Regions from separate parts of the Limosilactobacillus vaginalis genome, predicted to be linked through region 2. Evidence: predicted binding sites of a transcription regulator. Region 2 holds the regulator's gene; the other holds the start of a gene.
The links. Region 2 encodes NrdR, which represses ribonucleotide reductase genes. Its sites were predicted from a motif close to ACACNATATATNGTGT; they were not measured.

Region 1: a site for NrdR is predicted at 2,105-2,120, ahead of nrdH (glutaredoxin-like protein NrdH). Genes of this name have one in related genera too.

Annotation. Positions count from the first base shown of each region.
Region 1 covers NZ_CP104399.1:360,208-363,632, forward strand. Annotated here, with positions in the region: gene nrdE (class 1b ribonucleoside-diphosphate reductase subunit alpha) at 1-1,661, opposite strand, end outside; gene nrdH (glutaredoxin-like protein NrdH) at 1,804-2,034, opposite strand; gene tadA (tRNA adenosine(34) deaminase TadA) at 2,280-2,801, shown strand; RNA gene ffs (signal recognition particle sRNA small type) at 2,824-2,921, shown strand; gene dnaX (DNA polymerase III subunit gamma/tau) at 3,075-3,425, shown strand, end outside.
Region 2 covers NZ_CP104399.1:1,262,097-1,265,521, reverse strand. Annotated here, with positions in the region: gene mutM (DNA-formamidopyrimidine glycosylase) at 1-752, shown strand, start outside; gene coaE (dephospho-CoA kinase) at 745-1,350, shown strand; gene nrdR (transcriptional regulator NrdR) at 1,393-1,854, shown strand; gene N4627_RS06345 (replication initiation and membrane attachment family protein) at 1,872-3,251, shown strand; gene dnaI (primosomal protein DnaI) at 3,248-3,425, shown strand, end outside.

The DNA of each region.
Region 1 (3,425 bases), 900 kb from region 2:
ATATGGATGTTCGCAAAAAGCTTCTTAACAAGGTCAGACTTAGGACCCCAATCCTTACTTACGTACTTATCAAAGTATGAACCATCGGCGTACTTGCTCTTTTCAAAATTATGGAACGTTTCGTGGCGTTCCTTTGCAATTTCATTAGAAGCAACTAGTGACCAGTAATTAAGTAGCATGAAGTAAACGCTAGTGAATTCAACAGCAACCGGACTTCCATATTGGATATGATTCTTGGCCAAGTAGCCATGAAGTCCCATTGCCCCAAGTCCGATTGAGTGACTAAGCTCATTTCCCTTTTTGATTGAAGGAACCACGTCAAGACTTTCTACGTCACTGATCCGTGTTAGACCGCGAACAATTGCGCGAATTGAACGGCCAAAATCTGGTGTATTCATCATATTGGCAATATTAGTAGAACCTAAGTTACAGCTAATGTCAGTACCAAGAGTCTCGTAGCTTTGATCATCGGCAACAATGGATGGGGTTTGAACCTGGGCAATTTCAGAGCAGAGGTTGCTCATCACGATTTTACCGTCAATTGGATTGTCACGGTTAACGGTGTCAATGTTGATAATGTAAGGGTAGCCAGATTCTTGTTGAAGCTTACTGATTTCATCTTCGAGGTCACGGGCATTCACTTTCTTTTTGTGAATCTCATCGTTAGCAACCATATTATCGTATTCTTCGGTAATATCAACATAGGAGAATGGTTTGCCGTATACCCGTTCTACATCGTAGGGGCTGAAAAGGTACATATCTTCATCTTTTTCAACCAATTCATAGAACTTATCAGGAACAGTAACTCCAAGAGAGAGGGTCTTTAACCGAATCTTTTCGTCAGCATTTTCCTTTTTAGCACCTAGGAATTCAATAATATCCGGGTGGAAGACGCTAAGGTAAACAACCCCGGCACCTTGACGCTGACCTAGCTGATTAGAGTAGGAAAAACTATCCTCTAACAATTTCATTACCGGGACAACCCCACTAGCAGCATTTTCGATTTTCTTAATTGGGGAACCTGCTTCACGAAGATTGCTCAGATTGATTCCCACACCGCCACCAATCTTAGAAAGCTGGAGCGCAGAATTGATTGTTCGACCGATAGTGTTCATGTTATCCGTTGGCTGAATGGCAAAGCATGAAACGAACTCTCCCCGCCGTTTCCGACCAACGTTCAAGAAGGTAGGGGTTGCTGGTTGATAGCGTTGATGAATAATCTCATCAGCCAGGATCATTGCTAGCTCTTCATCTCCATTCGCTAAGTAAAGGGCGTTCATTGCAACCCGGTCAATATAGTTTTCAAGGTAATATTCCTTGTCATTAGTCCGCAGAGCATATTGGGCATAGAATTTGTAAGCGGCCATAAATGAATGAAAATGAAAATTTTGTTGCTTTAAGTAGTCGTATAACTTTTCAATAAAAGCATCACTATACTTATCCATAAAGCCGTCTTCAATGTAGTCATTGTCTTCTAACCACTTATAGCGAGCGGTCACGGAAGCAAATTGCTTGGTATTAGGCTTTACGTTATTCTCAATAAAGTCTTTGAGAGCAGCTTGATCCTTATCTAACTGGATTTTGCCATCCTTGGGAATATTAACCTCATTGTTAAGGTCATAGTACTTAACTTGTGTTAAATCAATATCAGATAGTGCCATGTTTATTCTCACTTTCTATCATTTTTTAAAATAGCGAATAAAAAAAGCGGTTGCGATAAAAAATACTTTCTATCACTAACCACTCTAAAATCACCAAATTCCGGTATAAATTGATGAATTTTGAATAGTCCTTGCGATTAGATTAAATTGCTTGAGTTAATTTGTTTAATTCGTCAGGACGGAAACCAGAAAAGGCATTACCATTTGGTAACTTAACAACTGGTGTTGCCATGAAACCTTCTGACTTTAAACTGTTAATAAATTCTGGTTGTTCATCAATATTATGTTCAACGAAATTAATGTTGTGGGCTTTTAAGAATTTCTTAGTCATTTTGCATTGGATGCAGTTATTTTTAGAAAACACAGTAACCATTTTGATCCCCTCACTCGTCTTATTTGATGTTTTCTAGTATAGCGATCTTATGTAAAAAATCAATGAAAAAGTGCTATATATTGTGTGACTTTAAATAGTGAAACACAATATATAGCACATGAGGTGGGCAATTATGTATGTGAAACTTTTTGATTTATTTCTTGATAAATGATAGATTGATCAACAAACTAATATTATACACTTGAAAAGAGAAATTTAACATAAATTAAAGGAGAATTTTTACGATGAAGGAAAGAGTAACAGTTCCCCGAGAAGAACAAGTAAAGTTTATGCGAGCGGCCATTGCTGAAGCAAAAAAAGCAGCGTTGCTAGATGAAGTTCCTATTGGTGCAGTAGTGACCTATCAAGGGAAAATTATAGGACGCGGCCATAACATGCGAGAAAAATTTCAGGACGTGACTTATCATGCAGAAATGCTAGCAATTATGGAGGCCTGTTCCTACCTTCATAGTTGGCGCCTTGAAGATTGTGATCTATACGTTACTCTTGAGCCGTGCATGATGTGTAGCGGAGCAATTGTAAACGCGCGAATCAGAAATGTCTTTTACGGGGCAACTGATCCTAAGGCGGGAACAGTCGATAGTTTATATCATTTACTTGGTGATGACCGATTAAATCATCAGGCTTATGTGACTGCTGGCGTTCTTGGTGAACAGTGTAGTCAAATGTTAAAGGATTTTTTCCGGGCAGTGCGGAAAAAACGTAAACTGGCCCGAAAAAAGAAAAAGACTAGTAATTCTAAATAAAATGTTGTATGATGATATTTGCCGTAAGGCCTTAGAGCAAGGGTATGCTTACGAACCGTGTCAGGTCCGGAAGGAAGCAGCACTAAGTTTGATGTATCTTGTGCTCTAAGTTTTTTAAGAAATTAACCGTGAGGTCGGGATACTATTTCCTGGCCTCTTTAATTTTATAATTGAAAATTTTATTTATCTTAAATTCGGTTCAAATGATTTTTCTTTTGATAAAAGCTAGTATAATATTAAGCAGCATTAAAATTACGGAAAGGAAGCTGATTAATGAGTTACCAGGCATTATATCGTGTATGGCGTCCACAGCGGTTTGACGATATGGTTGGTCAACAAGTTGTTACCCGGACACTCAAAAACGCCATTATTACTCACCAAATTAGTCATGCCTACCTCTTCGCTGGGCCGCGGGGTACTGGGAAGACTTCTGCGGCTAAGATTTTCGCCAAGGCTGTTAATTGCCACCACTCTCAAGATGGTGAACCATGTAATGAATGTGATACTTGTAAAGCAATTACTAATGGTCAATTAAATGATGTTATTGAAATTGATGCTGCATCAAATAACGGTGTGGAGGAGATTCGTGATATTCGTGATAAGGCGAAGTATGCGCCAACGCAA
Region 2 (3,425 bases):
GTAAGACAATCACTAATGATGTTGAACAATTTCGGCAGTCGTTGATTGGTCAGACGCTCGAAACTGTTGACCGTCGTGGCAAATACCTTCTTTTTCGTTTTAGCAATCACTTAACAATGGTTTCACATTTGCGAATGGAGGGCAGCTATTACACACAGCCAGTCGATGCTCCAATTGATAAGCATACCCACGTTGTTTTTAAATTTACTGACGGCACAGAACTCTGCTATCGCGATACCCGAAAATTCGGCCGGATGACACTGGTAAAAACAGGGGATGAGATGACTGTTGGCGGGTTAAAGACAATTGGTCCCGAGCCGACTGCGGCTGATTTTAAGATTGATTATTTTAAGAGAATTTTGCAACGGAGCCGCGGGAAAATAAAGCCTTTTTTACTTAATCAGCGACACGTTGCTGGTTTAGGAAATATTTATGTTGATGAAGTCCTTTGGATGAGCAAAATTAATCCTGAACAACCGGCTAATACCCTTACTGATAAGCAGATTCAAACTCTGCATGACAACATTATTCAAGAATTATCAAGGGCAATTGAATACAAAGGGACAACTGTTCATACCTTTAAGAATGCGTTTGGCGATGCTGGAGCATTTCAGGAGCAGTTAAACGCATATGGTCATGGTGGCGATCACTGTCCGCGATGTGGTACCAAAATGGTGAAAATAAAAGTTAATCAACGGGGAACCACATTTTGTCCACATTGCCAACCGCTATTGGAGAGTGAAAATGACTAAGTTAATTGGACTAACCGGTGGAATTGCAACTGGTAAATCAACCGTTAGTACTTTGCTAAGGCTGAGCGGGTATCCGGTAATTGACGCGGATCAACTTGTTCGTCAGCTGCAAACGGCACATTCAAAAGGATTAGAACGGTTGACAGCAGTGTTTGGTAGTGGAATTCTGAATGCTGACCAGACGTTAAATCGACAGGCACTGGGTTCCCTTGTCTTCAGTGATCAAACTAAACTAGCTAAGTTGAATATGGTAATGCAGCCACTGATTCGTGATGAGATTTGGCGACAGGTAAAGAACTACCAAAAGCAACAAATCCCGTATGTCATTTTAGATGCCCCGCTCCTGTTTGAGGAAAACTATGCTGATGAATGTGACCTGGTTGTAGTTGTTGCTACTGATCATCAAATTCAGGTTCAACGGCTGATGAAACGAAATGGTTATTCGCAAGCTGAGGCAGAGCAGCGTATTGACTCTCAGATGCCATTAGCAGAGAAAAAACGATTGGCTGATATTGTAATTGATAATAACGGGAGTAAGGAAGAATTAAAGCGCCAAGTTGCTGGATTAATTGATCAGATGCATAATAATAGGTTATGATAAAATGAAAACTATTTAATAGTAAGCAAGGAGGAAGGCCAGATGCGTTGTCCACACTGTCATAAAAACGGTTCGCGTGTTGTTGATAGTCGGCCAAGTGAAGATGGCACTTTTATTAGACGACGTCGGGAATGCATTCACTGTGGTTTCCGTTTTACCACTTTTGAACGGTATGAAGAAACTCCATTATTAGTGATAAAGAAAGACGGAACACGACAAGAATTTAGTCGTCAAAAGATTTTAAACGGGATTGTTAGATCAGCGGAAAAACGTCCTGTTAGCATGGAACGGCTAACAAAAGTAACTGATAAAATTGAAAAAGAGGTTCGTAGCCTTGGCGAAAATGAGGTTTCCAGTCAGGTAATCGGTAAATTTGTCATGCAAGAATTAAAAGATGTTGACGAAATTGCCTACATTCGTTTTGCAAGTGTTTACCGTCAATTCAAGGATGTTGATGCGTTTATGAACGAGTTGGAATCCATGATGAAAAATAATAAGAAGTAAAGGGGAACGAGGCCATAATGACTAAAAGCAAATCAATATTTGATCCAGGGGCTGGATATATTGTTACTGCTAGCCACCAATGGTCGAATTTCAATGAAGATGTTTTTGAACTTTTTTATCAACCAATATTAGGAACCGCTGCATTTGCGATGTTTCATGCCTTGAGAACGCAATTAAACGAAAAACCAGCAATTAGTGACCGGCGCCTCCAGTCTCAATTGCTAGTTCAGCTTAATGCGGGACAGCAGACAGCTGAAGAAGGTATTCAACGATTGGAAGCCACGGGAATGCTGCGGACTTTTACCCAAACTGATCAGCTTGGTGATTTATTCGTTTATGAACTTCAGCCAACGCTTACACCAGCTGAGTTTATTGATGATAATCTCCTTAGTATTCTGTTGTTAGAGGCTGTTGGTGAGGCGCGCTTTAAGGAGCTTGGTGAGTTTGCTAATCGTTTTACCTTAGTAGGTCACCCAGCAGCACTCAAAGAAATTACCCATAACTTCTTTGATGCTTTTCATGTTGATGATCAGCGGATTACACGTTTGCCGACAGAAATTACCACTACTCGTGAAAAAATAGTTAGTGAGAAGAAGGCAAAAGGAGAGTTAGTTAATGTTGATTTTGACTGGCCGACGCTAGTGCAATTCTTGAAAAATCAGCCCATCACCGAAAAAGATCTGAGTAGTAACCGTGACTTAATAGAAGTTGAGCACCAGCTTTATGGGATTGATGAGCCAACAATGGCCCGACTGATTACTCAATCAACTGATTTGACAACAAGTAAAATTCGTCCACAGCGACTTAAACAAATTATAGCTGGGAAATACCGGGTAGATGCTAAACAACCTGTCAAAGAAAAAGTTAGTGAAGAAAAAAGTAAAACTACACTTTCGCAGGAAGAACAGCAGTTAATTGAAACATGTAAGTACTATGCACCGGTTACATTTCTTCAACAGTTAAAACAACAGATGGGTGGCTTCGTGACTTCAGGAGAACGGGCAATTATTCGGAGCCTAATTCAGGAACAGCAACTAGATGCTGGAGTTGTTAATATTCTTTCATGGTATGTGATTGCTTCGCTTAAACGGCCAACACTGCAAGCGAATTATGTGAATGCTATTGCTAATAACTGGATGCGTGCAGGAGTGGCGACCGCTGAAGAAGCGCTTGCCCATATCCATGAGTTTAACGATAAAAAAGCCCAGAAACGTACTAGTCGCCACGCAAACTATTACCGCCAGCGAACCACCACTGTTCGTGAAAAGATGCCAGCATGGGCTAATGAGGATGAACAGCAAATCAAGAAGTCAACACCAGAACAATTAGATCGGCTTCGTCAGCGGTTAGCAAGGCGAAAGAAATCGGTCGGTTCTGAAGGGGATGAAAGTAAATGAAATCATTGAGTAAAACAATGAAAGAGATTATGAAAAGCCAAAATTTTGGTTCTGCTTATGAGCAAATGATTAATCAGGTCCTGAATGATCCGGAAGTTGCCGCCTTCCTGAAGAATAATGCTCAAAAACTTTCACCACAAGCAATTGAGCGAGGCGAAGCTAAGCTTTATGAAT